Regions from separate parts of the Amycolatopsis sp. WQ 127309 genome, predicted to be linked through region 2. Evidence: riboswitches for the same ligand, from Rfam matches in the RefSeq annotation. Region 2 holds a riboswitch; each other region holds the start of a gene.

Region 1 (10,032 bases), 1.7 Mb from region 2:
GACGTCGACGGCGACACCGCTGTGGTCCCGGACCCGTCAGGCCCGGCGATAGCCCGCCGAGGCGAACCGCGCGGCCCGCCCCACCGCTGACTTCCGTTGCCCGGCAACGCGTTCCCGCCGGGGCGGGCGTGGCTCGCCCCGGCGGGGAGACGTCAGTAGCCGAGGGCCTTGTTCACGGCCGCGGCCGAAGCCGGCACGGTCGCCTTGGGGCCGACGTGGTTCTCGATGGCGTCGAGGGTCTTGAGGCCGTCGCCGGTGATGAGGAGGACGGTCTCGGCGTCCGGGTCCAGCTTGCCCGTCTCGATGAGCTTCTTCGCCGTGGCGACGGTGACCCCGCCGGCCGTCTCGGTGAAGATGCCCTCGGTGCGGGCCAGCAGCCGGATGCCTTCGACGACCTCTTCGTCGGTGACGTCTTCGATCGAGCCGCCGGTGCGGTTGACGATGTCGAGCACGTACGGGCCGTCGGCCGGGTTGCCGATCGCCAGCGAGCGGGCGATGGTGTCCGGCTTCACCGGCTGGACGACGTCCTGGCCGGCGCGGAACGCGGCCGAGACCGGCGAGCAGCCGGTGGCCTGGGCGCCGAACACCTTGTACGGGCTGGCGTCCACGAGGCCGAGCTGGCCCAGTTCGCGGAAACCCTTGTCCACCTTGGTGAGCTGTGAACCGGAGGCGATCGGCACGACGATCTGCGGCGGGATCCGCCAGCCGAGCTGCTCGGCGACCTCGAAGGCGAGTGTCTTCGAGCCCTCGGAGTAGTACGGGCGGACGTTGACGTTCACGAAGGCCCAGCTCGGGTGCTCACCGGCCAGCTCGGTGGCGAGCCGGTTGACGTCGTCGTAGTTGCCGTCGACGGCGATCAGGTCGCCGTCGTACACCGCGGTGGTGAGGATCTTGGCGCGCTCGAGGGACTTGGGGATCAGCACGACCGACTTCCAGCCCGCGCGCGCCGCCGCGGCGGCGACGGCGTTGGCCAGGTTGCCGGTCGAGGGACAGGCGAGCACCTCGAAGCCGAACTCGCGGGCCGCGGCGAGCGCGACGGCGACCACGCGGTCCTTGAAGGAGTGCGTCGGGTTGCCGGTGTCGTCCTTGACCCACAGGCGCTTGAGGCCGAGCTCCTTGGCCAGGCGGTCGGCGCGGATCAGCCGCGTCGAGCCGGGCTCGGTGTTCGGGATCTCTTCGATGTTGGACGGAACTGGGAGGAGCTTCTTGTAGCGCCAGATGTTCTTGGGGCCGGCCTCGATGTCTTCACGGCGGACGCGGCCGAAGTCGTAGGCGACCTCGAGCGGCGAGAAGTCTTCGGCGGAGACGAACTCGGGGGCGAGCGGCTGCCGGTGGCCCTCTTCCTTCGACACCAGTTCGACGGCCGGTCCGAGATCCGGGGTCTTGGTGGTGGAGGTCGTGCCGAGGGTTGCGGTCATCGCGAGGTTCCTTCCTCATCTGCCCCGCCGAAGCGGGCCGGAATTGGCACCGTGGTCGTCAGCTATCCCGCGATCGCGGGATGACAGGCTGTACGCCGGTTGCCGGGGCTTCGTCGGGCCGTTCCCTCTGCCCCTCTGGATGAGCGGTATTCAGTTGTCGGAGCGCGCGAGAAAGCGCGCCGCCTCCAGGACACCGTACGACATGGCACTCGGGCCGTGCCATGGTGGCCGCTCGACATCACCGGAGCGGGCGCACGAAGCAGCAAGTGAGAAGATTCCCGGGTGACCGCGCAAGCCACCGCCCCGGCCCCGCTCCACCTGGTCCTGGGTGAGGAAGAACTGCTGATCGAGCGGGCCGTCCGCGAGACGCTGGCCGCGTCCCGCGCGATCGACGCGACGGCCGAGCTGACGCGGGCCCGGGTGTCCGATCTCACAGCTCCCGAGCTGGCCGAACTCGTCAGCCCGTCGCTGTTCAGCGAAGGCCGGGTGATCGTCCTCGAGTCGGCGCAGGACATCTCGCAGGAGCTGGCCGACGCCGTGACGTCGTACCTGAAGGACCCGGCGGCCGGGATCGTGCTCGTCGTCGTGCACACCGGCGGCGGGCGCAGCAAGGCGGGCAAGACGCTCCCGGCGGTGCTGAAGAAGGCCGGCGCCGAGGTGACGGAGTGCCCGAAGCTGACCAAGCCCGCCGAGCGGGAGCAGTTCGTGCGCCACGAGGTGCGCCGGGCGGGCGGCAAGATCGACCCGGCCGGGGTCGCGGCGCTCATCGACGCCGTGGGCTCCGACCTGCGGGAACTGTCCTCGGCCGCGATGCAGCTCGTCGCGGACGCCGGCGGCGTGGTCGACGCGGACGCGGTCCACCGCTACCACCGCGGCCGCGCCGACGTGACCGGGTTCGCGGTGGCGGAGAAGGCGGTGAGCGGCGACCGCGCGGCCGCGCTGGAGTCGCTGCGCTGGGCGATGCAGCTCGGCGTCCCGTACGTCCTGGTCGCCGACGCACTGGCCGACGCGGTCCGCACGATCGCCCGCGTCTCCGGCGCGGGCCGCGGCAACCCGAACCAGCTGGCCGGGGAGCTGGGCATGCCGCCGTGGAAGGTCCGCAAGGCCCAGGGCCAGTCCCGCGGCTGGAACCAGGACGGCCTCGCCACGGCGATGCGGGTGGTCGCCCGGCTGAACGCCGAGGTCAAGGGTGTCGCGGCGGACCCGGGTTACGCGCTGGAACGCGCGGTCCTGCAGGTCGCGGCGGCCAAAGGCGACCGCTGAACATGAAGAAAGCCCCGGCCGGGGCCGGGGCTTCTCCAGAGATCAGTTAGCTCAGAGCGAGTTGACGCGCTTCGCGAGCGCCGACTTCTTGTTGGCGGCCTGGTTGGCGTGGATGACGCCCTTCGAGACGGCCTTGTCCAGCTTCTGGGCGGCGTCGCGCTGCAGCTCGACGGCCTTGGCCTTGTCACCGGAGTCAGCGGCTTCGCGGACCTTGCGGATCGCGGTCTTCACCGAGGACCGGATCGCCTGGTTGCGCTGACGCGCCTTCTCGTTCGTGGTGATGCGCTTGATCTGCGACTTGATGTTGGCCATGAGGCGCTCCTGCTTTCACTCGGTGAGATTCGCCGCCGCGCTGGTGTGGCCCCGCTGAAGCGGGTTTCCTCCATGACGGAATGCCGCACGGCAACGAGCAGCAACTTTAACAGCCCGGCCCCGGCCCGCCGCGAGCGCGTCCGGCCGGGCGTGGATCACCGGGAGTACGGTGGGCGGCGGCAGTGCCTAGGGTTCCGTCACCGGTCCGCCCCAGCCAGCAGGACAACCAGGATCCGGTGGGTCTGGTCCGAGCGGCACCATCGGCGGGTCCGGAAGGCCCGCCGTTCATCTGACGGGGCAAAAGCCTGGAGGACCCGGGTTTCGCGCGCGCGAAACCCGTAAGGGGTCCCTGTGAACACCACCGCACTGTCCTTGGTCGTCGTGGCGGCCGTCGTGCACGCCGCGTGGAACCTCGCCGCCAAGCGGGTCCGCTCCGGCGGCACCCAGTTCGTCTGGCTCTACTACACGGTTTCCGCCGTCGCCCTGCTGCCGGTGACGGTCGTGCTGGTGGCCGTCGAGCCGCAACGTCCACAGTGGAGCTGGCTGCTGGCCGCGGCGGGCACGTCGGTGCTGCACGTCGCCTACGGCATCGTCCTGCAGCGCGGCTACCGCGTCGGCGACCTCTCCGTCGTCTACCCCGTCGCGCGCGGCACCGGGCCGCTGCTGTCGGTGCTGGCCGCCGTCCTCGTCCTCGGCGAACGGCCGGGCTGGCTCGGCCTGCTCGGCGCGTTCCTGGTGATCACCGGGGTGCTCGTGATCAGCACCGGCCGCCGGGGCGCCGCCGCTGACGACCCGGCCGCGGCCAAGGCCCGGCGCGCCGGGATCTTCTACGGCGTCCTGACCGGGGCCGTCATCGCCGGCTACACGCTCTGGGACGCGCACTCGGTGACCGGCATCGGCATGCCGCCGATCGTGTACCTCGGCCTCGGCACGCTCATCCAGAGCGCCATGCTCCTGCCGAGCGCGCGGGCGGGCCGGTCCGAGGTGACGCGGCTCTGGCGAGAGCAGCGGCGCGAGGTGCTGATCGTCGGCCTGCTGTCGCCCGTCGCCTACATCCTCGTGCTGTTCGCCCTGACGATGGCGCCGGTCAGCCTGGTGGCGCCCGCCCGGGAGCTGAGCATCGTGCTGGGCGGTCTCGCCGCGTGGCTGGTGCTGGGCGAGCGCGACGCCGTGCGGCGGCTCGCCGGGTCCGTGATCGTGCTGTCCGGCATCGTCGCGATTGCGGCGGCCTGAGGACCTCCGGTAGGGATGGTCGGATGGAAGTCCTGAAGAGCAGGCTGCTGATCCGCCCGCGCGACGCCGAGGCGTCGACCGCGTTCTACCGCGACACCCTCGGCCTGGCCGTGGAGCGTGAGTTCCCCGGTGGCACCGTGTTCTTCCTGGGGCACGGCTCCCTGGAGGTGTCCGGCTCGGGCGAGGCGGGCGCGTCGCCCGACCTGGTGCTCTGGGTGCAGGTCCGCGACCTGGCCGGCGAGCTGACCGAGCTGAAGGCCAAGGGCCTGACGCCGGTGCGGGACGCCCAGCGCGAGCCCTGGGGCCTGGACGAGGCCTGGATCGCCGATCCGGACGGCACGCGCATCGTGCTGGTCGAGGTGCCGGAAGGACACCCGATCCGCACGGACACCCGCTAGGCGGGCTTGACGGCCCGCAGCTGCGCGGCGAGCGCGGTGAAGCCGGGCGGTTCCCAGGTCCACGTCTGCAGGTCGGCGAAGCCCGCTTCGGCGGCTTCGTCGGCCAGCACGTGCCTGCTCACGGGCAGCCACTTCTCGTGCGCGGACAGCAGCAGCCGGCCACCCGGGCGCAGGACGCGGAACAGCTCGGCGAAGCCGGCCGCGCGGTCGTCCCAGAGCATGACGTTGTTCACGGTGAGCACGACGTCGACGGACTCGCCGGGCTCGCCGGTGTGCGCCGCCGACCCCTCCCGGAGCTCGGCCCGGTCGCCGCAGCGCTCGTGGCACAGGGCCAGCATCGCGGGGGAGGGGTCGACGCCGATCGTGCGCCCGGCCAGCCGTGCGGCGGCGTCGAGGCCGACGCCGGGGCCGGGACCGACGACCAGGACGGTCTCGTCCGGCTCGAGCTTCGCCAGGTCGACGACGCGGTGCTCGGTGGCGGAGTTGCCCCGGGCCATGAGCCGGCCGCCGAGGCGGCCGAGCAGGCCCGAAGGGTGACCGAAGACACGGTCGAGAACCCGGGCGAGGCCGTCCGGATCAGGCTGGGGAGGTGGTGCGGGCTGGTGCGATGTGCTCATACTTCGAGGGCACCACGGATCACGTGGGCTCGCATCGGGGATGACCCCCACTCGCACCCGGAGCGCCATGGGAACATAGAGGTGGCCATCCCCGACTTTCCGAGGACTCATTCGAGTGACGACGTTCGCCGACACGACCTTCACGCCTCCGGAGCTCATCCGGAACTTCTGCATCATCGCGCACATCGACCACGGCAAGTCCACCCTGGCCGACCGCATGCTGCAGCTCACCGGCGTCGTGGAAGAGCGGGCCATGCGCGCGCAGTACCTCGACCGGATGGACATCGAGCGCGAGCGCGGGATCACGATCAAGGCCCAGAACGTCCGGCTGCCCTGGCAGGTCGACGGGCAGGACCACGTCCTGCACATGATCGACACCCCGGGCCACGTCGACTTCACCTACGAGGTCTCCCGGGCGCTGGAGGCGTGCGAAGGCGCGGTGCTGCTGGTCGACGCCGCGCAGGGGATCGAGGCCCAGACCCTGGCCAACCTCTACCTCGCGCTGGAGAACAACCTCCAGATCATCCCGGTGCTCAACAAGATCGATCTGCCCTCGGCCGACCCCGACAAGTACGCGGGTGAGCTGGCCCACATCATCGGCTGCGAGCCCGACGACGTGCTGCGGGTCTCGGCCAAGACCGGCATCGGCGTCGGCGCGCTGCTCGACGAGGTCGTGAAGTCGGTCCCGGCACCGCAGGGCGACGCGGACGCGCCGGCCCGCGCGATGATCTTCGACTCGGTGTACGACACCTACCGCGGCGTCGTCACCTACATCCGGGTGGTCGACGGCAAGATCACCCCGCGCGAGCGCATCAAGATGATGTCCACCGGCGCCACCCACGAGCTGCTGGAAGTCGGCATCATCTCGCCGGAACCCAAGGCCAGCAAGGGACTCGGCGTCGGCGAGGTCGGCTACCTGATCACCGGCGTGAAGGACGTCCGCCAGTCCAAGGTCGGCGACACCGTGACGTCCGAACGCCACGGCGCCAAGGACGCGCTGGCCGGGTACCGCGAGCCGAAGCCGATGGTCTACTCCGGACTGTATCCGGTGGACGGTTCGGACTACCCCGAGCTGCGCGAGGCCCTCGACAAGCTCCAGCTGAACGACGCCGCGCTCGACTACGAGCCGGAGACGTCGGTGGCGCTGGGCTTCGGCTTCCGCTGCGGCTTCCTCGGCCTGCTGCACCTGGAGATCACGCGTGACCGGCTCGAGCGCGAGTTCGGCCTCGACCTGATCTCCACGGCACCGAACGTCGTCTACGACGTGGTGCTCGACGACGGCAAGGAAATCCACGTCACCAACCCGTCGGACTGGCCGACCGGCAGCAAGATCGACAAGGTGCTGGAGCCGGTCAGCAAGGTCAGCGTCCTGGCGCCGTCGGAGTTCATCGGCACGATCATGGAGCTGTGCCAGAACAAGCGCGGTCAGCTGCTCGGCATGGACTACCTGTCCGAGGACCGGGTCGAGCTGCGGTACAACATGCCGCTGGGCGAGATCATCTTCGACTTCTTCGACACGCTGAAGTCGCGTACGCGCGGCTACGCGTCGCTGGACTACGAAGAGGCCGGCACGCAGGCGGCGGACCTGGTCAAGGTGGACATCCTGCTGCAGGGCGAGGGTGTGGACGCGTTCTCCGCGATCGTGCACAAGGACGACGCCTACAACTACGGCAACCGCATGGTGAACCGGCTGCGCGAGCTGATCCCGCGGCAGAACTTCGAGGTCCCCATCCAGGCGGCCATCGGCGCCCGGATCATCGCGCGCGAAACGATTCGCGCGATCCGCAAGGACGTTCTGGCCAAGTGCTACGGCGGTGACATCTCGCGTAAGCGCAAGCTGCTGGAAAAGCAGAAGGAAGGCAAGAAGCGGATGAAGACCGTCGGCCGGGTCGAGGTCCCGCAAGAGGCTTTCGTCGCCGCACTGTCCACTGAGGACTCCGGCAAGAACAAGAAGTAAGTGTTCCGCTGATGTGACACCGGCGCCTGTATTCACGCTTCCGTGTGAATGCAGGCGCCGAACTCGTGTTCGACATCGTTTTTGTCGGTGCTCTCTGGTGTGCTCTGGTGCGAAGAGCGAAAGGAGCGCACCATGACGGTCATGGCAGACATCGAGCATCCCGCCGATTCGGGCCCCCTGACGGTGCAGGACCTCGAGGGGATGCCGGATAACGGGCGAAGATACGAGCTCATCGACGGGGTGCTCATCGTGAGTCCCGCGCCTGGTCTCAGACATCAGACAATCGGGTATCGGCTCTACGGTGTGCTCGAGTCCGTGTGTCCAGCTGAGTTCTACGTCGTCGGAGCACCGTTCGCGGTGCACTCGGGCGACAAGATCGAACTGCAGCCGGACGTCCTGGTCGGCCGGGACGAGGACTTCACCGAGAAGGATCTCCCGGCATCCCCGGTGCTGGCCGTCGAGGTGCTGTCGCCCAGCACGGCGATCTACGACTGGAACCTCAAGAAAGCTATCTACGAGCGGCTCGGTACCGCCGGTTTCTGGGTGATCGATCCGGCCGAGCCCGCGTTGACGGTGTTCGAGCTGGACGTGGACGGCAACTACCAGCAGGTGGCCAAGGCCGCGGGCGACGAGGTCTTCGAGGCCGAGCGGCCGTTCCCGGTGCGGATCGTGCCGCGGGAGCTACTGGGCCGGCTCGGCTGAGCCCGGCTGTTCCTGGGCCTGGCGCACGTCGCGCAGCGCTTGGACCACGCCGGTGAACTCGGCCGGCCCGAGCTTGAGCCAGCGCCGGGTGCTCACCCGCTCGCCTTGCTGCGGGTGGTCGTAGCGCACCACCTGGGTCTGGATCCGCTCGTCGTCGGCGGTGACGATCCAGAGCGCGGTGTAGGACGTGTCGGCGCCGAGGTGCTGCGCGGGCGCGGTCGTGATGTCGGCGACCTCGGACCACGGCAGCTCACGGACGGTCAGCAACCGCCGGAGGCGAAGGCCGCGCGGACCGGCCTGGATCCCGGAGAGGGCGCTCAACGCCATCACGACACCGGCGACGGCGATGAACACGAGGAGGAAGATGGCCTGAGGCACGTGACCGAGGGAGATCGACACCCCGGTCAGGGCGAGCCCGATCGCGCCGAGGACAACGGCGTTGCGCTTCGCGAGATGCCGGTGCGCCTCGGGAGGTGAGATGCGCTGCCATTCGCTCATGGCGGAAGTATGCCTGAGCGTCAGCGACGCCGGAGGCGGGGTTCGCCGCGGGTGTCGGCGTGCAGCCGGCGGTGGCGCAGTTCGCGGCGGAGCCGGTCGATCACGGCGTTGAACAGGGCGGGGTCGAGGATCGCGGTCTGGTCGAACTGCCGTCTTCGCGCCGGTGCCGGTTCGAGCCGGCTGCGCGGCGCGAAGCACTGCACCGAGCTCTCGACGCCCTCGCCGGTGACCAGGTCGAGCCAGATCGCGTCGCGCAGGTAGCCGTCGCCGAAGCGGGCCGAGCGGCGGGCGGTGACGTCGGCGATCTCGGCCCACGGCACCAGCCGGGTGCTCATCGTGCCCGCGGGCAGACGGATGCCCTCGTCGCCGAGGGTGAGGTCGCGCAGGCCGTCGAAGCCGCGTTTGAGCACGCGGGCGCGTGACGTCCGGAAGATCAGCACCGCGACGAGCACGGTCGCCGCGTAGGCGCCGGCGATCAGCCAGGCGGGCAGGCCGCGCACCAGCCCCAGGGCGAGGGCCGCGCCGAAGCCCGCGTCGATGACGGCGAGCAGGCCGATGAGGACCTTCGCCGGAATGGTGACGCGGGGCGGGGACTCGGACAACGGACGCTCCTGGGGCCGGACGGGCTCAGCGGTTGCCGATTATCCGGTCCGCCGTGATGAACACCGCAACCCGCCGCTCTTCGGCCATCACGCGGTCGTACTCGGCCCAGTCGTCGTGGGTGCCGGTGGCGGCGATGAAGACGTCGCGAAGCAGCTTCGGCAGCCCGGCGGCGTCGAAGGCCGGGTCCGGGTCGTCGGGCCCGATCAGGTGAGTGGCGCCGGTGACGGAGTGCCAGTTCCAGCCGCGCCGGAACGTCACCGTGGCGTGCCCGGCCAGCCGCAGCAGCGCGAGCTTGTGCGCCCGGCCGAGGGCGACGAACGCGACGCCGGGTGCCCCGGTCACCGGGTCCTCGTACACCCCGGCGTTGACGACGGAGGAGTGGACGGTGCCGTCGGCGCGCGTCGTGGAGATGGTGGCGAGGCCGTTTTCCTGCAGCGACAGGGTGCGAACCTGCTCGAGATCAGCGCTCATGACCCAAGCTAACCCGGTTGCGGCGCCCGGTGTTCCGGTTTCACGGGGTGGAGTGCGGCCTTGACTGTCCGCACCGGCCGGGGAAGCCTCGTTCCATGCGGCTGGGCATCGCCCACCACTTCGGGTGGGCAGTGGCTGTCACGGCGTCGGCCGACCACCGGGTCGTGGACCGCCGGCGGATCGAGCTGGTCGAGCCCGGAGTGGCGGCGGCCCCGATCCACCACGACGGCAAACACCTCGACGACCCGGCCGCGGCGGCCCTGGTGGCGCTGGTCCGCGCGTCGGCGACCCGGGCGGCGTCGACCGAACTGGACCGCCTCGCGGCCGCACTGCCCGGACCGATCGTGTCGATGTCGCTGAGGGCATGGCCACCGGACTTCCCCGAGGACATCGCGGTCCAGCGCCGCGTCCCGTACGAGGCCCGCGCCGACTCGGTCATGTACCGCCAGGTCCTGGCGGAACTGGCCCACGCCCGCGGCTGGCAGGTGCACCTCTACGAAGCCAAGGACGTAGAACACCAAGCGGCGGCCATCCTCGGCCCACGGGCGGACGAGGTGCTC
Region 2 (10,032 bases):
CGACGTGACGCAGCAGATCTTCCTGGCGCTGCACCGCAACGGCTACGTCGTGCCGAAGACCACGCGCGGCGCGATCAGCCCGTCCACCGGCCGCACGCTGCCCGACCGCTACGTCGAGGGCACCTGCCCGATCTGCGGGTACGACGGCGCGCGCGGTGACCAGTGCGACAACTGCGGCAACCAGCTCGACGCCGCGGAGCTGATCAACCCGAAGTCGCGGATCAACGGCGAGACGCCCAAGTTCGTCGAGACCGAGCACTACTTCCTCGACCTCCCGGCGTTCACCAAGACCCTCGGCGACTGGCTCTCGACCAAGACCGACTGGCGCCCGAACGTCCTCAACTTCACCAAGAACCTGATCGACGACATGCGGCCCCGGCCGATCACCCGCGACCTCGACTGGGGCGTCAAGATCCCGCTCGACGGCTGGAGCGACCAGCCGATGAAGCGGTTCTACGTCTGGTTCGACGCGGTGATCGGCTACTTCTCGGCCAGCGTCGAGTGGGCACGGCGCTCCGGGAACCCGGACGCGTGGCAGGAGTGGTGGACCAACCCCGACGCGCGGTCCTACTACTTCATGGGCAAGGACAACATCACCTTCCACGCCCAGATCTGGCCGGCGCTGCTGTTCGGCCACAACGGCGAAGGCGACAAGGGCGGCGAGGCCGGCAAGTACGGCAAGCTGCACCTGCCGGACGAGATCGTCTCCAGCGAGTTCCTCACCATGAGCGGCTCGAAGTTCTCGACCTCGCGCGGGCGCGTCATCTACGTCGAGGACTTCCTGCGCGACTTCGGCCCGGACACGCTGCGGTACTTCATCTCGGTCGCCGGCCCGGAGACCCAGGACACCGACTTCACCTGGGACGAGTTCGTCCGCCGGACCAACTTCGAGCTGGCCAACGAGTGGGGCAACCTGGTCAACCGGTCCATCTCGATGGCGCACAAGAACGTCGGCGCGATCCCGCGCCCGGAGGCGCCGGCCCCGGCCGACGAAGAGCTGAAGGCGTTGTCCCGCAAGGCGTTCGACACCGTCGGGGCGCACCTGGCCCGGTCGCGGTTCAAGCAGGCGGCCGGCGAGGCGATGCGCGTCGTCACGGCGGCGAACAAGTACCTGTCGGACCAGGAGCCGTGGAAGCTCAAGGACGACCCGGCGCGCCGCGACAGCGTGCTGCACACCGCGCTGCAGGTCGTCAGCGACGCCAACACGCTGCTGACGCCGTTCCTGCCGCACTCGGCCCAGAAGATCCACGAGGCCCTCGGCGGCACCGGCGTGTGGGCCGCGCAGCCGGAGCTCAAGGAGGTCGAGGACCTCGACATCGCCGGGCGGGTCAACCCGATCCTCACCGGTGACTACGCGGCGGAGCAGGCGAAGTGGGAGTCGAAGCCGATCGAGGTCGGCGTCCCGCTCGCCAAGCCGTCGCCGCTGTTCACGAAGCTCGACCCGGAACTCGGGGAGACCGGCCCCGAGTGGGCCCCGATCACGAAGTAAGAGGTACGCGAGTTGGGTGACGAGAAGCGCGAACTGCCGCCGGTCCCGGACCGGCTCCCGGTGGCGGTGGTGGACGCGCACACCCACCTCGACGCGTGCGGCGCGGTCACCGCGGCCGATGTGACGGCCATGGTCGACCGCGCCGAGCGCGCGGGCGTCGCGCGCGTGGTGACGGTGGCCGACGACCTCGCCTCCGCCCGCTGGGCGGCCGAGGCGGCGACGTGGGACCGGCGGGTCTGGGCCGCGGTCGCGGTCCACCCGACGCGGACCAAGGCCTTCGGCGACGCCGAGAAGGCCGAAGTGGAGCGCCTGGCGGGCCAGGACCGCGTGGTCGCCGTCGGCGAGACCGGCCTCGACTACTACTGGGACTACTCGCCCCACGACGCCCAGCAGGACGCCTTCCGCTGGCACATCGACCTCGCGAAGCGGCTCGGCAAGCCGCTGATGATCCACGACCGCGAGGCCCACGAGGACGTATTGCGCATTCTGGTCGAAGAGGGTGCGCCGAATGCCGTAATCTTCCATTGTTTTTCCGGCGACGCGGAAATCGCGCGGCGCTGCATCGACGCCGGTTACGTGCTTTCGTTCGCCGGCACCGTGACGTTCAAGAACGCCAAGGGGCTCCACGACGCGGCGCGGCTCTGCCCGCCCGACGGTTACCTCGTCGAGACCGACGCGCCGTTTCTGACCCCCCACCCCTTCCGTGGACGGCCGAACGAGCCGTACGGCGCCGCTTACACCGTCCGTCACCTCGCGGCGCTCAGGGGCGAAGCTGTCCACGAGGTCGCCGAAGCCGTCCGGACCACGGCCGAGCGGATCTACCGACTCCCCAGTGTCACAACGGGTTGAACGCATTGCGACAACCGGGTTCCATGATCGCCCACTCGATGGAGTGACCCAGATCACGACACTCCGGGGGGTGTTTGCGCAACCCGGCGGGACCCGTTACTGTCCCGTGATCGTGCCGGTCGGTACTGCACCATGCAGTTGCCGGCTGTTACGCCCTCAGTCACGTCAGTGCACGTCGGGGAAGCGGAACCGGGTGGTACGACCGGGACCGTGACGATGGCGCCGGCTGCGGGCCCAGACGTAAAGATGCCGCCCCGAACGGTGTCTTGGGAAAGGGAACGACCCGGTGACAGGTAGCAGACAGGCTGGAGCACGCTCCGCCGCCGTCCTCGACCGCAATTACTTCGAGGACACCGCGTACGGCCAGCTCGACTTTTCTGACGACCCGAACATCACGCAGCAGGACATCCTCGCCGCGCTCGGCCCCGACGCCGACGCGATGATGGCGTCGATCGACGTCGACGTCGACGAGCTGATCCGCCTCATCAACGCCGAGACCACGTACCTCCCGCCGATCGTCATCCCGGATGGGATCGAGGCGGACCGGACCGCGTCCCCGCAGGCCAAGAAGGCCTTGATGGACGAGAGCATCCGGCAGACGTCCAAGGTCTGGAAGCGCCGCTTCCTCAAGGGCGCCGTCCTCGGCGTCATGATCAGCATCGCCGGCGGCGGCGCGGCCGCGCTGGCGATGAACAAGAGCGTCACCGTCGACGTCGACGGCCAGCAGACCACCGTGCACTCGTTCGGCGACACCGTCGGCGAGGTGCTGGAGGACGCGGGCCTGTCCGTCGGCGCGCACGACTCGCTCTCCCCGTCCCCGCAGGCCGAGGTCGGCGACGGCGGCGTCATCAAGCTCGAGCGCGGCCGCCAGCTGAAGCTGGTCGTGGACGGCGCCGAGCGCACCTCCTGGGTCCGCGCGACCCACCTGGGCGACGCCCTGTCCCAGCTCGGCATGCAGCAGGCCGAGCAGGCCGGCACGTGGATGTCGATGCCGAAGGACGGCGAACTGCCGCTCGAGGGCGCGACCGTCCAGATCAAGACGCTCAAGCACCTCACGCTCTTCGACGGTGCGAACGAGCCGAAGCAGGTCACGACGACTGCCGTCACGACGAAGGAGTTCCTGGGCGAGTACAAGCTCACCCTGGGCCCGGAGGACGCGGCCGAAGGCGGCCTGGACGTCAAGCTGACCGACGGCGCCGAGGTCCACATCAGCCGCACCGGCGTCTCGATGGTCAACCAGAAGGAGACCATCGACCCGCCCGAGCAGAAGGTCGACGACCCGGACCTCGACAAGGGCAAGACCCAGGTCGAGGATCCGGGTACGCCCGGCGAGAAGATGGTGACCTACAAGGTCACGCAGAAGAACGGCAAAGAGGTCTCGCGGCAGTCGATGTCGGAGCAGGTGATCACTCCGGCCAAGCCGAAGATCATCCACGTCGGCACCAAGAAGGCCGCGACCCCCGACATCGGCGACGGCTCCGCGTGGGACCGCATCGCGCAGTGCGAGTCGGGCGGCAACTGGGCCATCAACACCGGCAACGGTTACTACGGCGGCCTCCAGTTCGACAAGCAGACCTGGAACGCCTACGGCGGCTCCCAGTACGCGGCGCTGCCGAACCAGGCTTCGCGTGAAGAGCAGATCGCGGTGGCGGAGAAGGTCCGCGCCGGACGCGGCGGCAGCTACAGCGCCTGGCCGGTCTGCGGCAAGAAGGCCTGACTTCCTTTCCGAAACGGCCCCCGCCTAGCGGCGGGGGCCGTTTCGCGTGTCCGGATCACGCGAGATCCGCCTCCAATCACGCGAGTCACGGGTCTGATCACGCGAGTCACGGGTCTGATCACGTCGGTTCCGCCTGTGATCACGTGTGTCGACCGCTCAATCACGCGTGTCGGCCTGCTGATCACGCGAGTTGACTCTCCGATCACGTGAGCCGACCCTCTGGGGACGCGAGCCGACCGTCCGGGTACGTGGGTCGACCCGCTGGGTACGTGGGTCGACTGGCTGGGTAGGTGGGTCGACTGGCTGGGTACGTGGGTCGACCCGCTGGGTGTGGGACTCCGGGCGGGTGTGCAGAGGGGGCCGGGTTGTCCTGGGTAGGCTCGTCCGGTGGTTGAACTGTTGGGACCTGCCGAGATCCGCGGGCTGGCGGCCGAGCTGGACGTGCGGCCGACCAAGAAGCTCGGGCAGAACTTCGTGCACGATCCCAACACCGTGCGGCGGATCGTCGACCTCGCGCACCTCGGGCCGGACGACGTCGTCCTCGAGGTCGGGCCCGGGCTCGGGTCCCTGACGCTCGGGCTGCTCGCCGCCGGGGCGCGGGTCGTGGCCGTCGAGATCGATCGCAAGCTCGCCGAACGGCTGCCGAAGACCGTCGCCGAACGCGGGCCGGACGTCGCGGGCCGGCTGGACGTCCTCGAGGCCGACGCCATGCGCGTCTCGAACGCCGACCTGCCCGCCGCGCCCACCGCGCTCGTGGCCAACCTGCCCTACAACGTCGCCGTGCCGGTCGTGCTGCACCTGCTCGCCGAGGTGCCCTCCCTCAAGTCCGGCCTCGTGATGGTCCAGACCGAGGTCGCCGACCGGATGGCCGCGGGCCCGGGCAGCCGGATCTACGGCGTCCCGAGCGTCAAGCTCGCCTGGTACGGCCCGGCGCGCAAGGTCGCCGCGGTGCCACGCTCGGTGTTCTGGCCGGTACCCAACGTCGATTCCGCGCTCGTCGCGTTCGAGCGCGGGGAGACGCCGGCGTCCGAGGACCGGGATCGGCTGTTCGGTCTCGTGGACGCCGCGTTCTCACAACGCAGGAAGACCCTCCGCGCCGCGCTCGCCGGCTGGGCGGGGTCGGCCGAGCGGGCCGGCGAGCTGCTGGTGGCCGCCGGGATCGACCCGAAGACCCGCGGTGAGCAGCTGGACGTGCACGACTTCGCCCGGCTCGCCGCCGTCCGGTGACACGTCCTCAGTGGAACTGACGGTGCCCGCCGACGCCGGAGCGTGCGCGTCGCGGCGAAATAAGTCTTCCTGAGTGCTGTTCCCGCGATTCGGACACCTCCAGTCGTGTGATCTGGCCCAACAGGCTTGCTTTCGCTCCTCGGGATCGGTTTTACTCAGTACGTCCATCCCGAGCGACTGAGAGACCTGGCTCGCCGAAGTCGCAGCAACCACCCTCCGCAGGGCAGGTGCTACCGCCAGGACCGATGGAGGCCGTCCCGATGAAGAGGGTTGCTCGCCCGCTGCTGCTGACCAAACGCCGCGTTGTCGACGAGGGTCGCCGCTCCGTGACCGCATGTCGACGCTCCAACTGAGCTTGCTCGACCCGTCACACCTCTTCTTCATGCACCGTCCATAGAGGACGGACACTCGCTTGCGGCCGGACGCGCTTCTCTGCGCGCCCCGTTTTCTGGAGCCTTCGTGATCACCGTCGAAAACCTGTCCAAGTCCTTTGCCCTCAACGGAAATCCGGTCGTCGCGCTGCGCGATGTGAGCGTCGACGTCCAGGCCGGCTCACTGTTCGGCGTGGTCGGCCCGGCCGGTTCCGGCAAGTCCGTCCTCGCCCGGTGCATCGCGCTGCAGGAGCGGCCGGACCGCGGTGTCGTCCGGCTCGACGGCCTCAACACCGGCACCCTCGACGGCCGCCGGCTCCGCGAGATCCGCCGCCAGCTCGGCGTCGTCGGCACCAAGCCGGAGCTGATCGCCGAGCGCACCATCGCCGGCAACATCGCGTCCCCGCTGGAGCAGCTGGGCGTCGACGGCCCGCAGCGCCGCAGCAAGGTCGGCTCGCTGCTCGACCTCGTCGGCCTGACCCCGCGCGCCGCGCAGCGTCCCGGCGAGCTCACCGAGGGGCAGCTCCGCCGCGTCGCCGTCGCGAAGGCGCTGGCCGCGGCCCCCGCTGTGCTGCTCGCCGACGACCCGACCGCCGGGATCGACCCGGAGGAGGCCGGCGCGGTGCTCACCGTGCTCGACCGGGCCCGCGCCGAACTGGGCGTCACCATCGTGATCACGACGCCGGACGCGAGCGTCGTCCGCCGGGTGTGCGACGACGTCGCAGTGCTCGAAGACGGCACCGTCGTCGAGCGTGGCTCCGTGCTCGACCTGATCTCGAACCCGGTCAGCCGCACCGCGCAGGCGCTGCTGCCCGCCATCGAGACCACCCGCTCGCAGTCCTCGCGCTACGACCGCTCGGTCGACGTCGTGCTGGTCGGCTTCGCTTCGGTCGGCGCGCTGCTGCCCGAGGCCGCGGGCCGCTTCGACGTCGAGTTCGCCACCATCGGCGGCGGCCTGACCCGGATCGGCGACACCCCGGTCGGCCGGTTCCGCCTCGGCGTCCGCGGCGAGCGGGCCGACGCGGCGCTGGCGTGGGTCGCCGAGCGCGGCGGCCACGTCACCCACACCGCGCGCGGCCCCCAGGGCGTCGCCGCGGCCTGACCCCGAACGTCCGTGAAGGCCTCCTTACCGGCTCTTATGGCCGGTAAGGAGGCCTTCACGGCTTTCAGCGGGTGCCGCGTGGGAGCAGCAGGAGCGCGGTGAGGGCGGCCGCGCCGACCAGGGCCGCCGCCCAGGCCGCGGCTGTTGTGTAGCCGTGGACGATCGCTGTCGACGTCGTGAGACCGGCCGCCGCCCAGGCCATCGTGTTCAGCGTCGCCGTCCCCAGTGACGCGCCGACCTGCTGCGACGTCGTCACGAACGCCGATGCCGCACCCGCGTCCCGCGCGCCGACGTCGCGGGTCGCGACGTTCAGCACCACCGGCATGCACAGCCCGGCGCCGAGGCCCAGCAGCAGCTGCATCGGCAGGATCACCGCGGCGTACGACGAATCCGGCGTCGACCGGGTGTCCAGCAGCAACCCGCCCGCCAGCACGAAGAGCCCGCCCGCCAGCAGCGGCCGCGGCCCGAAGCGGGCCGGTGTCGGACATGCCGAGCGCGCGCTGCGCCGAGGGCAGCGCGAAGTTCACGACGGTCGTGTCGAGTAGGCTTTGGATGCATTGCTTGACGGCCGACTAGCAATGCCGAAGGTAAGTCATCGCTAGTCGGCCGTCAAGCAAGTTGAGGAGTGAGGCATGGCCGGGCGGCGCACCGACACGCGCGAACGCATCCAGCGCGTCGCGCTCGAACTGTTCGCCGAGCAGGGCTACGAGGGCAGCTCGCTGCGGGAGATCGCCGAGCGGCTGGACGTCACGAAAGCCGCGCTGTACTACCACTTCCGCACGAAGGAGGACATCGTCTCGAGCCTCCTCGAAGACTGGGGGACCGCGCTCGACGACCTCCTGGCGCGCGAAACGGGCCCGGCCGAGCTGCTCACCGCGTACGCCGGGCTGGTCGAGACCCGGTTCGGCCCGGTGATGGGCCTGGTCCAGCGCAACACGTCCGCGTTGAAGGCGATCGCGGCCGGCGCGGGCCTGGCGGATCGGATGCTGCGGCTGCACGAGCGGCTCCGCGGCGGTTCGGCCGACCCCGAGTCCGATCTGCGGGCCCGGCTCGCGCTCGTGGCCGTCCAGCTCAACAGCGCCGAGGGTGGCCCGGGCACGCCGCCGGACGTCGCGCTCGCCGTCGCGCTCGACGTCCTTTCTCCTGACGGGAAGCCGGCCGGTGCGGGCACGTAGGCTGGTCGGGTGCTCGCTGTAGTCCCGCCCCCAGTCACCGTCCGGGTCCCGGCCAAGGTCAACCTGCACCTGGCGGTCGACGACCTGCGCGAGGACGGTTACCACGAGCTGGTGACCGTGTTCCAGGCCTTGTCGCTGACCGACGAGGTGACCGTCGCGGTCACCGACGACCCGGGCCTGGAGATCTACGGCGAGGGTGAGGGTTCGGTACCCACCGACGCCACGAACCTGGCCTGGCGCGCCGTCGAAGCGCTGGCCGCGCACGTCGGCCGCACCGAAGAGCCGAAGATCCGCGTGGTGCTGCGCAAGGGCATCCCGGTCGCCGGCGGCATGGCGGGCGGCAGCGCCGACGCGGCGGCGACGCTCGTCGGGCTCGCCTCCCTCTGGAACCTCGAGATCACGCGCGACGAACTGGCCGGGATCGCCGCCGGCCTGGGCAGCGACGTCCCGTTCGCGCTCTACGGCGGCACGGCGCTGGGCACCGGCCGCGGCGAGCAGCTGGTCCCGGTGCTGTCGCGGCACACGTTCCACTGGGTGCTGGCCTTCGACCAGCGCGGCCTGTCGACGCCGAAGGTGTTCGGCGAGCTGGACCGGCTGCGCGCGGAGGGCAACCCGCCGCGGATCGGCTCGCACACGCCGGTCGCCGAGGCGCTGGCCTCGGGCGACCCGCGTCAGCTGGCTCTCCTGCTGGGCAACGACCTCCAGGCGGCGGCGGTCTCGCTGCGCCCGGGCCTGCGCCGCACGCTGCGGGCCGGCGTCAACGCGGGCGCGCTCGCGGGCACGGTCTCCGGCTCCGGCCCGACGTGCGCGTTCCTCTGTGAAGACGCGCAGGCGGCGGTCGAGGTCGCGGCCGAGCTGTCGGGCGCGGGGGTGTGCCGCACGGTCCGCGTGGCCCACGGCCCGGTGCCCGGAGCGCGCGTGGTCGGCGGGGACGACGCACCGCGTCCGTCGCCGCCGCGGGTGCACGCGTGAAGCGCGCCGAGTTCGCGTTCCCGGGGCCGTTGCGGGACAAGCTCGTCGGGGCGATCCTCGACGGCACGAAGACGACGACGTCCGCGTTGTTCGCGGGCTACGAAGCCGACGGCGAGGCGCCGCCCGTGGCGGGCGAGCGCGAACTGGTCGTCGACTCCGCCGGCAAGGGCGTCGCGATCATCGAGATCCGCGAAGTGCGGATCGTCCGACTGTCCGAAGTGGACCTCGCGCACGCGGTCGGTGAAGGTGAGGGTTTCACCACCGTCGCCGAGTGGCGCGCGGACCACGCCTCCTTCTGGCACACGGCCGAAGTGCGCGCCGAGCTGGGAGATCCCGAATTCACCGTGGACGACACGACGCTGGTCGTGGCGACCCGGTTCACGATCGTGGAAAGGATCGGCTGAGCGCATGGCCAACCTGGTCAACCTGGAGGCGGTGAGCAAGTCCTACGGGGTGAAGCCACTGCTGGACGGCGTCTCGCTGGGCGTCGCGGCCGGGCAGCGCATCGGCGTCGTCGGTCTCAACGGCGGCGGCAAGACCACGCTCCTCGAAGTCCTTTCCGGACTCGCCGCGCCGGATTCCGGGCGGGTGAGCCACGTCGGCGGCCTGCGGATGGCCGTCGTCACCCAGCGCACCGAGCTGCCGGACGGCAGCAGCGTCGGCGAGGTCGTGCTCGAACGCTACGGCGCCGAGCACGAATGGGCCGCCGACGCGCGCGTCCGGTCCATTGTGGACGGATTGGGCATCACCGCGATCGGGCTCGAAACGCCCACCGCGAACCTCTCCGGCGGTGAGCGGCGCCGGGTTTCGCTGGCCGCCGCGCTGACCGGCGAGCTCGACCTCGTCGTGCTCGACGAGCCGACCAACCACCTGGACGTCGAAGGTGTCCAGTGGCTCGCCGACCACCTGCTGACCCGGCGCATCGCGGTCGTGGTCGTCACGCACGACCGGTGGTTCCTGGACACCGTCGCGAGCGTGACCTGGGAGGTGGCCAACGGCCGCGTCGAGAGCTACGAAGGCGGTTACGCGGACTGGATCTTCGCGCGCGCCGAGCGGGCGCGGCTGGCCGCGACGGCCGAGGAGAAGCGGCAGAACCTGGCGCGCAAGGAACTGGCGTGGCTGCGCCGCGG
Region 3 (10,032 bases), 2.0 Mb from region 2:
GTTCGTACCAGGCGACCAGCGCGAGCCCGAGCGTCGCCAGGAGGGGGCCGCGGGTGGCCGCGTCGAGACCGAACTGGCTGAACAGCAGCAGGTCCAGCACCGGGACGGCGAGCACGACGGCGGCGATCGACGTCACCACCGCCCTCGCGCGCAGCCCGCCCGCAACGGCGTAGGAGACCACGATGGCGAGGAACGCCGCGATGAGCGCGTACTGCCACGCCGGGCCGGCGCCGCCGGTGTAGGCCACGACGGTGTCATCGAGGCTGAGGAACCGCGCTTCGGTGCCGTAACCGTCGATCGTCAAGCCGAACAGGCCCACGTAGCCGGCGGTCGCCGGCGGCAACCGCGCCGTCAGTTCCGCGGTGACGGCCGACCGGTGGAACAGTTCGGCCGTCACCAGGACCAGTTCCGCTAAACCCGGCAACGCCAACGGAATCCACTGCCGCCCCATCGGCCCAGGCTAACGCTCAGCAGAACGGCGGCAGCTCCCGCGGGTCGCCGACCGGGGCCCAGCGGCCGCCCGCCTTCGTGTACCCCCAGCGCGCGCCGCGGGCGACGATCTGGCGCAGCGCCAGCAGCACGCGATCCACGTGCTCCTCGGTGCTGCCCAGGCCGAGGCTGACGCGCACCGCCTGCTGCCCTTCACCGCCCGTGACGCCGATCAGGCGCTTGGCCGCGATGTGGGCGCAGAAGGCGCCGTCGCGGACGCCGATGCCGTACTCCGCCGAGAGAACCGCCGCGAGCCAGCCGGGGTCGAAACCGGCGACGACGAAGCTGACCGTGCCGACGCGGTCGACCGGCGCGTCGAACAACCGCAGCTCGGAGCAGCCCGGGATGCCCTCGAGGCCCTTGCGCAGCCGGACGAGCAGGGCCTGCTCGTGCGCTTCGACGGCGGCCCAGTTCCGGCTCAGGGTTTCGCAGGCGACGCCGAGCGCGTACACGCCGACGGTGTTGGGCGAACCGGCTTCGTGCCGCTCCGGGCCGGTGTTCCAGACGACGGCGTCCTCGGTGACGAGCTTGGTCGCCCCGCCGCCGGCGAGGTACGGGCGGGCGGCGCGCAGCCAGTCGGCGCGGCCGATCAGCGCGCCCGCGCCGAAGGGCGCGTACAGCTTGTGGCCGGAGAGGGCGACGTAGTCGACGTCCAGGTCCTGCATCGCGATCCTGCGGTGCGGCGCGAGCTGGGCGGCGTCGAGGGCGATGCGGGCGCCGTGCCGGCGGGCCACCGCGGCGATCTCCGCCACCGGAAGCAGCTCACCGGTCACATTGGACGCTCCGGTGAGGACCACCAAACGCGGCCCCTGCGGGGATTCCGCGAGGGCTTCGTCCACAGCGGACACTGCAGCGAGCCGGGTGCGCGGGGTCGGCAGGCGCCGGACGTTCGGCCCCTGCCACGGCAGCAGCGCGGCGTGGTGCTCGGTGTCGAACACGATCACCGCGGTGCGCGGCGGGAGGCTGCGGGCGAGCAGGTTGAAGGAGTCGGTGGTGTTGCGGGTGAACACGACCGTGTCGGTCCGGCGCGCGCCGACGAAGCTGCGCAGCGTGGCGCGGGTGCGCTCGTAGAGCTTGGTGGAGACCTGCGAGGCGAAGCCCGCGCCGCGGTGGACGCTGGCGTACCAGGGCAGGAACTCGTCGACGGCCACGCGGACGGCGTCGAGACAGGGCGCGCTGGCCGCGTGGTCGAGATTGGCGTAGCCGATGTCTCCGCCGGTGACGAGCGGAACTCGCAGCGAGGCACCAGCGACCGTGGGAATACCTTGCGACGCAAGGGTTTCCTGGGTCTGTGTGCTGGTGCGGTCGATGGCGAGAGTCATCGTTAGCCTCCTCGGCGTTCCGGGGGGCCCCGGCGAGGGGCCCGCGCTTGCCGGTCGCACGGCGCGACCGGCCCGGTCTTCACCCGGGGCACCCCACCGCGGTAGGAGGGTTGCCGGCCAGCAAGCCGGGGCTTGACGCTGGCACTCATGACCTGATTCAAAAGGTAACCGAGAATCGGCGTGACGACCAGCCCCCACAGCACATTCTGAGACACCGACCACAAGTCGAGCAGGAATGGAGAAGCGTCAGGGCTTCGCGCGGAAACGGCCCGGGAGCTGCGTCACGGCGTGGTCCGAGAGGTGCGTGGCGGTGCCGGTGTACTGGTCCGCGCCCGCCGTGAACAGCCAGCCGCCCAACGTCTTCCCGTCGATCGGCTCGCCGTGCGCCGCCGCGACGGTCGTCGAGACCTGGCTGTAGGCGAGACCGTCCCAGTCGGCGGCGTCCGGCAGCGTCCACAGTGTGAAGTGCACGTGGGCCCCGGTGCTGCTGCCACCACACGGCAGGGCGTTGCCGGTCGAGCCGAGCACGTCGCCGGCCTCGACCTGCTCACCGTCGGTGACCTTGATGCCTTCCATGTGGTAGTACCCGGTGCGCCACCCGCCGGCGTGGTCGATGGTCACCCAGTCGCCGCCCGCGCAGTGCTGCAGGTGCACGGTCCCGGCCAGCGGCGCCCGCACGGTCTTGTCGGCCGGGCTGAGGTCGAGGGCGTTCTCCACGCCGGTGCTGCCGTCGTCGGAGTGGATGCCGGCGGAGTACACCTGCTGGCCGGCCTTGAACGGCAGCGCCAGCACCGGAAAGGGCCCCACCTCGGCAGCCGCCCCCGGAGCGGCGGCGAGCCCCACACCCAGGACGATCCCCGCGACCAGCCCGGCCCCACACACGTATCGCTTCGTCACCCGGCGTACTCCTCTGGCTCTACGTTCACCCATTCGAGGTAATGAATGGAGCGCAGAGTAAGCCAAAAGAGGGAACGCGGGGAAGATCAGGTGAGGTTTTTGTGAGGATCACTCACCCTCGCGGGAGAAGATCACCAGGTCGACGCGAAGAGCGGACAGGCACCGGACAACCGCCCGGCCCGAACGCAGCCCCCACCACTCCCTGGGGGGCGTCCCCTGTCCAGTCTACCGCCACTGACCTGCAAAAACGTGAGTGCCGGAAATCTGTGGACAACTGAAGTGGATGTGGACAACTCGCGCCCGGCCGGGCTCGCGACCGCCGAGCGCAGCAGACGGCACGGTGGCTAGGTGGGCAACCCGCGATCGACGCCGCGCTAGCAGCAAGCGAGCCGACGCGGACGGCCCGGCGGCGAGGCCGAGCCGAGTGGACACGGTTCCGCCCAACCCGCGAGCGACCAGCGGCCCGATTCGCCGCGCCAACGAGCCCAGCGGACGGCGCGATGACCAAGCGGGCAACCCGCGATCGGCCCCGCTCACCGCAAAGCCGACGCAGGCGGCATGGCGACCAAGCGGGCCACCCGCCGATCGACCCCACTCGCCTCAAGCAAGCCCAGCGGACGGCACGGTGGCCCAAGCAGGCAACCTGCGATCAGCCCCCGCTCACCTCAAGCAAGCCGACGCGGCGACACACCGGCGAGACCGCGCATCCGATCAGCCACGACCCGCAGGCAACCCAGCGGCCCGACCCCGACCACCAGCCGACCCAGCGGGCGACACCGCTGCGAGACAGAGCGGACGCCAGCCGGCAAACCGCGAACCGCGTCAGATACCGGACTCGCCGCGCCAGCGGGCCAGGCGGCCGGCGCGGTCGACCGCGCGCAGCCGGCGCTCGGCGTCGTCGCGGGCCGTGGCCGTCGTGACCACCAGGAGCTGGTCGTGCTCCTGCAGGCGGCTCGTCTTCTGCGGCGTGAAGCCCGAGCCCGCGCGCACGACCAGGCTCACCGTCGCGCCCACCGGCAAGCGCAGCTCCGAGAGGTAGACGCCGTGCAGCTTCGAGCCCGGCTGGATGCGGACCTGCAGCAGCTCGGCGCCCAGCTCGTCCAGGGGCGCGGAGTCGACGTCGATCTCGTACGCCTCGGACTTCTTCGACAGGCCCAGCCAGCGCGCGAGCGGGCCGAGGGTCGCGCCCTGGAGCAGCGTCAGGACGATGACCAGCACGAACACCGCGTCGACCAGGCGCTGGGCACCCGGCAGGCCTTCCGACAGCGGGATCATCGCCAGCACGATCGGCACCGCGCCGCGCAGGCCGGCCCACGACAGGAACGCCTGTTCCCGCCACGGCAGCCGGAACGGCAGCATCGAGAGCACCACCGAGATCGGCCGGGCCAGCAGCAGCACGACGGCGCCCGCGACCAGGCCCGGCACCAGCGTCTCGAGCAGCCGGCTCGGCGACGCGAACAGCCCGAGCAGCACGAACAGCCCGATCTGCGCCAGCCAGCCCAGGCCTTCGGCGAACGACAGCGTGTCCGAGCGGTGCGGTAGCCGCGAGTTGCCCAGGACCAGCGCCGCGACGTACGTGGCGAGCAGGCCCGACGCGTGCAGCAGCTGCCCGGACGAGTACGCCACGACGCACACCGCGACCGTGGCCAGCGGGTACAGACCGGTCGCCGGGAGCGCGGCGCGCCGCAGCGCGATGCCGCCGAGCCAGCCGAACGCCAGCCCGATCGCCAGGCCCGCCGCCAGTTCGTAGACCGCCAGGAACGGCAGCGTCCAGTCCACAGTGGTGCCCTCGGCCAGCACCACGACGGCGATGTAGGCCGGCGCGTCGTTGATGCCGGACTCCAGCTCCAGCGCGCCCACCAGGCGCTTGCCGATCCCGGCCGTGCGCAGCACCGAGAAGACCGCCGCAGCGTCGGTCGACGAGAGCACCGCGCCCCACAGCAGCGCGAGCCGCCAGTCGAGGCCCAGCAGCCAGTGCAGGGCCGCGCCGGTGACCGCGATGCTGACCACGACGGCCACTGTGGACAGTACGATTCCGATGCCCAGCGAGGGTTTCACCGCCGACCACCGGGTCGTCAGCCCGCCTTCGGCGAGGATCATGACGAGCGCGGCGAGGCCGAGCGACTGGGTCAGGCCGGGGTTGTCGAAGCGGATGCCGAAACCGGCTTCCCCCAGTACGACGCCGATGCCGAGGTAGAGCAGCAGCGAGGGCAGGCCGAGCCGGATCGAGACGCGCACGGCGAGCACGGAGGCGAGCAGGACGACACCGCCGACGCCGAGCAGCACGGGAAGCTGGTCCATGCCGCCTCCCTCCCGAGTGCTGTGGGGCCCTCAGAATAGTGAAGCGGCCGGGTTAACTCCTTCGTGTACCACTGGGACGAGTCGGACAACCGGTGTGTTAAGGCCGGAGCAACGCCAGATCGACGCCGAGCGCGGCGAACGGTTTCTCAGCCGCGGGCAGCACCTTCACCGCGCGATGGCCTTCGGCGGCGACCCAGCCGGCGTCGACGGCCTTGCCGAGCAACGCCGCGGGCAGCGACCCGGCGAGGTGATCGCGGCGCTCCGTCCAATCCAGACAGTCGCGCAGCAGGGCGCGCCGCCCGTCCGGCACCGGCACGCCCAGCTCGGCGAGCACCTCCTGGCCGCGGCCGGTCAGCGTCAGCCCGGCGTCGGTGCTGACCAGCCCGGCGGCGAGCATGCCGTCACGCAGCGCGACGCCGACCTGCCCGGCCAGGTGGTCGTAGCAGGTGCGCGCGAACCCGAGCCGCCGCACCCGCACCGACGACCTGAGCCCGGTCACCGGCCGGTGCTCGGCGTGCTGGGCCAGGTGCTCGATCAGCTCGGCGACGCGCGGGTCGGCGATCCGGACGTAACTGGCCCGCCCCTGCTTCACGCGGGCGACGAACCCGGCGCCGACCAGCCGAGTGACGTGCTCACTCGCCGTCGACAGCGCGATCCCGGCCGCCTTGGCCAGCTCGCCGACCGTCCACGCCCGCCCGTCCAGCAGGACGAGGCACATGGTGGCGCGGCTCGGGTCGGCGAGCACCGCGGCCACCTCCGCCAGCGCGATCGTCTCCATGTCCCCACGGTACGACCCGCCGGCTTCGGTGGCCGCCGAAGCGTCAGACGCCCTTGAGGAACTTCGCGGCCAGCTGGACGGCCGGTCCCGAGTCGTTCGAGTTCTCCAGGACGACGGCGAAGGCGACGTTCCCGCGGTAGCCGACGAACCAGCCGGTGGCCTGCTGCCCGTCGCCGAACTGGGCGGTGCCGGTCTTGCCGAACACGCTCCCGGCGCCCGCCGCCGCCTTGCCGGTGCCGCTGGTGACGACCGCGCGCATCATCTTCCGGACCTCGCCCAGCACGGACGCGGGCGGCGGCGAGTACCCCTTGACGACGACGGTGTCGAGGTCGTGCCACAGCTTCGGGGTGATCGCCTTGCCGCTCGCGACCGTCGCGGCCATCATCGCGCCGCCGAGCGCGCTGGCCTGGATCCGGCCCTGGCCGAACCCGTCCTCGACCTGCTCGTCCTTGCTCGCCGCGGGCTCGACCTTGCCGAGCTCGGTCTTGAGGCCCGGGATCTCGTAGTCGGCGTTGAGGCCCAGCTCGTTCGCCGCTTTCACGAGCCCGTCCGCGGGCAGGTTCAGCGCGAGCTGACCGAACGTGGTGTTGCAGGAGCGCGCGAACGCCGTCTGCAGGTTCGTCGCGCCCAGCTCGAAGCCCTCGTTCTTGACCGTGCGCGTGCCGATCGTCGCGACGCCGGGGCAGTCGACCGGCGAGGCCGCGTTGAGGCCGCTCTGCTGGATCGCCGCGACCGAAGTGGCGATCTTGAACGACGACCCCGGCTCGTACAGCCCGTTCAGGGCCTTCGGCGAGAGGCCGGCGGCCGCGTTCTGCGCGACGGCGAGGATGTCGCCCGAGCCTGAGTCGAGCGCGACGAGCATCGCGGATCCGGAGTAGCCGTCGACCGCGGCTTGCGCGGACTGCTGCGCGCCCACGCTCAAGCTCGACGTCAGCGGCTTCGCGCCCTCGTCCGACGCCTTCCCGAAGAGCGTCTCCAGGTTCTTGCCGCCGGTGTCGGTGCGGACGACCGCGAACCCGGTGCCCGCCGCGGCCGTGGCCTGGCCGAGCAACGCGGACCGCAGCAGCGGCGCCGGGTTGCCGTCGGCCGGGCGCAGGCCGCCGGCCCCGCTGATGATCAGCGGCTTGCCGTCGCGGTCGGCGACGGCGGTGCTGTCCTGGACGGCCGTGCTGATCGCCAGCCGCTGGCCCGCTTCGAGCTTCGGGTGCAGCAGCGCCGGCGCCCAGTGCACGAGCCACTTGCCGCCGGCCTGGGCCAGCGTGAACGGCACGTCGTAGGACCAGACCTGACGATCCTTCAGCGTCCAGGCCAGGTGGTAGGTCCCGCTCGTCTGCTTCGCCCCGGCCGGGGTCGGCTGCAGCACGGTCAGCTTCGCGGACAGCGCCGACGGCTGGAGCGTGTTGCGCGCGTCCCGCAGCGCCACCGCCGCCGCCGTGTTGTCGTCGGTCAGCCGGGCCGCGGCGTCTGGGTTGTTCTCGGCGAAATCCTGCAGGTACTCGGTGATCGCCGAGTTCGGGTCGAGCGCGCCGGGGCTTTCGACGGCCGTCTCACCCGGGCCGGCGGCCGCTTCGGGCGCACTCCCGCTGTTCAACAGGAAGAACGCCGCCACCACGACCGCGACCACCGCCAGCGCGCCGCCGATGAGAATGCCGCGTTTTCTGCCAGGACTCATTTCTCGCGTACCCCTCCCCCGTGCGCGCCTCCCGCGCGCACAAGGGCCCAGCTTGCCGATTCCCGGCCCTTTCGGGTGAGAAAGCGACCGGCCCGAAACCGATTCGTGATCGGTTCCGGGCCGGTCGCCGCCTCAGGCCTTGGCGACCGAGACGGTCACCTTCGTGCCGTCACCGACCGTCCCGGCGAAGCCCTCGGCCACCGGGCCGTGGGTCACCGACGTCGCCAGCGTCTCCGAGGCGAGGAACTTCTCGTGCCGCGTAGCCGCTTCGACGACGTCGTCGGGCGCGTCAATTCCGAGCGCGATCCGGTCGGCGACGTCGAGGCCGGCGTCTCGGCGGGCCTGCTGCACGACCCGGACCAGGTCGCGGACCAGGCCTTCGGCCGCCAGGTCCGGCGTCACCTCGGTGTCGATCAGCACCAGCCCCGAGCCGCCGGGCAGCTCGGCCGCCGCGCCGCCGCCCTTGGCGACCAGCCGCCGGTCGAACTCGCCTTCCTGCAGCTCGATCCCGGCCGCGACGACCTTGCCGCCCTGCAGCGACCAGTCCCCCGCCTTGACCGCCTTGATCACCGTCTGGACGTCCTTGCCCAGCCGCGGCCCGGCGGCGCGCGCGTTCACCGCGACCTCGAACCCGCCGTGCGCGGCGACGTCGGCGGTCAGCTCGACCGCCTTGACGTTCACCTCGTCGCGCAGGATGTCGGCGAAGGCGCCCAGCGACTCGGCGTCGTCGGCCGCCACGACCAGCGACGACAGCGGCAGCCGCACGCGCAGCTTGTTGCTCTTGCGCAGCGACAGCGCCGACGACGCCACCTGCCGGACCCGGTCCATCGCCGTCACCAGCGCCGCGTCCGCGGGCAGGTCGAGCGCGTTCGGCCAGTCGCTCAGGTGCACCGAGCGGCCGCCGGTGAGCCCGCGCCAGACCACCTCGGTGGTCAGCGGCAGCAGCGGCGCCGCGACCCGCGACGTCACCTCCAGGACCGTGTGCAGCGTGTCGATCGCGTCCTGATCGCCCGCCCAGAAGCGATCGCGGGAGCGCCGGACGTACCAGTTGGTCAGGGTCTCCAGGAAGTCCCGGACGGTCTGGCACGCGCCCGCGACGTCGTAGTGGTCCATCGCGGACTCGACGTCGGTGACCAGCTCGTGCGTCTTCGCCAGCACGTACCGGTCGAGGACGTGCGGGGAATCGGTGCGCCACTTGCCTTCCACGCCCTCGGCGTTCGCGTACAGCGCGAGGAAGTAGTACGAGTTCCACAGCGGCAGCACGGCCTGGCGGACGGCGTCGCGGATGCCCTTGTCGGTGACGACCAGGTTGCCGCCGCGCAGGATCGGGCTCGCCATCAGGTACCAGCGCATGGCGTCGGAGCCGTCGCGCTCGAAGACCTCGTTGACGTCCGGGTAGTTGCGCAGCGACTTGGACATCTTCGCGCCGTCGGAGCCCAGCACGATGCCGTGCGAGACGCAGGTGCGGAACGCCGGGCGGTCGAACAGCGCCGTGGCCAGCACGTGCAGCAGGTAGAACCAGCCGCGGGTCTGGCCGATGTACTCGACGATGAAGTCGCTCGGGTAGTGGTGCTCGAACCACTCGGCGTTCTCGAACGGGTAATGCACCTGGGCGTAGGGCATCGAGCCCGAGTCGAACCAGACGTCCAGGACGTCCGGGACGCGGCGCATGGTGGACGCGCCCGTCGGGTCGTCCGGGTTCGGCCGGGTCAGCTCGTCGATGTGGGGCCGGTGCAGGTTGTCCAGCCGCACGCCGAAGTCGGCCTCCAGCTCGTCGAGCGAGCCGTAGACGTCGGTGCGCGGGTGGGCCGGGTCGTCCGACTGCCACACCGGGATCGGCGTGCCCCAGTAACGGTTGCGCGAGACCGACCAGTCGCGCGCGTTCTCCAGCCACTTGCCGAACTGGCCGTCCTTGACGTTCTCCGGGTACCAGGTGATCTGCTGGTTGAGCTCGACCATCCGGTCCTTGAACTGCGTCACCGCGACGAACCACGACGACACCGCGCGGTAGATCAGCGGGTTCCGGCAGCGCCAGCAGTGCGGGTAGGAGTGGTCGTAGGTCTCGTGGCGCAGCAGCACGGAACCCTGCTGCCCGGCCGAACCCGTGCCGTTCTTGAGGTCGCGGACGATGTTCGGGTTGGCGTCGAACACCTGCTGCCCGGCGTAGTCGGGCACGGTGTCGTCGAACTTGCCGTGCGCGTCGACCGGCGTGACCGGCGGGATCCCGGCGGCGTCGGTGACGGCCTTGTCCTCTTCACCGTAGGCGGGCGCGATGTGCACGACGCCGGTGCCGTCGTCGGTGGTGACGTAGTCGGCCGCCAGCACGCGGTGCGCGTTCTCGGTGCCGGTGAAGTACGGGAACGGTGGTGCGTAACGGTTCCCGAGCAGCTGCGCGCCGGCGTAGCGCGCGACGACCGCCGGTTCCTCGCCGAGCTCACGCGCGTACGCGGCGACGCGCGCTTCGGCGAGCAGGAACCGCTTGCCGGGGAAGTTCTCGCTCTCCACGACGACGTACTGCACCTCGGGGTGCACCGCGGTGGCGAGGTTCGACGGCAGCGTCCAGGGCGTGGTCG

The links. A riboswitch is a leader RNA that binds a small molecule or an ion and turns the genes downstream of it on or off. The one in region 2 is predicted to bind S-adenosylmethionine.
Region 1: another riboswitch for S-adenosylmethionine. It lies ahead of thrC (threonine synthase); the one in region 2 lies ahead of MUY22_RS06125 (methionine ABC transporter ATP-binding protein).
Region 3: another riboswitch for S-adenosylmethionine. It lies ahead of MUY22_RS46435 (aminotransferase class V-fold PLP-dependent enzyme); the one in region 2 lies ahead of MUY22_RS06125 (methionine ABC transporter ATP-binding protein).

The regions. Positions count from the first base shown of each region.
Region 1 covers NZ_CP095481.1:10,846,821-10,856,852, reverse strand. Annotated here, with positions in the region: gene MUY22_RS48230 (ComEC/Rec2 family competence protein) at 1-90, shown strand, start outside; gene thrC (threonine synthase) at 153-1,418, opposite strand; SAM riboswitch class I at 1,431-1,564, opposite strand; gene holA (DNA polymerase III subunit delta) at 1,701-2,681, shown strand; gene rpsT (30S ribosomal protein S20) at 2,733-2,993, opposite strand; gene MUY22_RS48210 (DMT family transporter) at 3,345-4,226, shown strand; gene MUY22_RS48205 (VOC family protein) at 4,250-4,624, shown strand; gene MUY22_RS48200 (class I SAM-dependent methyltransferase) at 4,621-5,241, opposite strand; gene lepA (translation elongation factor 4) at 5,357-7,198, shown strand; gene MUY22_RS48190 (Uma2 family endonuclease) at 7,331-7,900, shown strand; gene MUY22_RS48185 (PH domain-containing protein) at 7,880-8,398, opposite strand; gene MUY22_RS48180 (hypothetical protein) at 8,419-9,000, opposite strand; gene MUY22_RS48175 (pyridoxamine 5'-phosphate oxidase) at 9,026-9,472, opposite strand; gene MUY22_RS48170 (hypothetical protein) at 9,568-10,032, shown strand, end outside.
Region 2 covers NZ_CP095481.1:1,420,813-1,430,844, reverse strand. Annotated here, with positions in the region: gene metG (methionine--tRNA ligase) at 1-1,489, shown strand, start outside; gene MUY22_RS06140 (TatD family hydrolase) at 1,502-2,338, shown strand; gene MUY22_RS06135 (resuscitation-promoting factor) at 2,625-4,055, shown strand; gene rsmA (16S rRNA (adenine(1518)-N(6)/adenine(1519)-N(6))-dimethyltransferase RsmA) at 4,443-5,282, shown strand; SAM riboswitch class I at 5,444-5,534, shown strand; gene MUY22_RS06125 (methionine ABC transporter ATP-binding protein) at 5,742-6,755, shown strand; gene MUY22_RS06120 (hypothetical protein) at 6,820-7,188, opposite strand; gene MUY22_RS06115 (TetR/AcrR family transcriptional regulator) at 7,388-7,930, shown strand; gene MUY22_RS06110 (4-(cytidine 5'-diphospho)-2-C-methyl-D-erythritol kinase) at 7,940-8,902, shown strand; gene MUY22_RS06105 (ASCH domain-containing protein) at 8,899-9,306, shown strand; gene MUY22_RS06100 (ABC-F family ATP-binding cassette domain-containing protein) at 9,311-10,032, shown strand, end outside.
Region 3 covers NZ_CP095481.1:10,511,916-10,521,947, forward strand. Annotated here, with positions in the region: gene MUY22_RS46430 (hypothetical protein) at 1-397, opposite strand, end outside; gene MUY22_RS46435 (aminotransferase class V-fold PLP-dependent enzyme) at 468-1,811, opposite strand; SAM riboswitch class IV at 1,850-1,964, opposite strand; gene MUY22_RS46440 (M23 family metallopeptidase) at 2,058-2,708, opposite strand; gene MUY22_RS46445 (potassium/proton antiporter) at 3,531-5,009, opposite strand; gene MUY22_RS46450 (helix-turn-helix transcriptional regulator) at 5,107-5,787, opposite strand; gene MUY22_RS46455 (penicillin-binding transpeptidase domain-containing protein) at 5,831-7,459, opposite strand; gene ileS (isoleucine--tRNA ligase) at 7,592-10,032, opposite strand, start outside.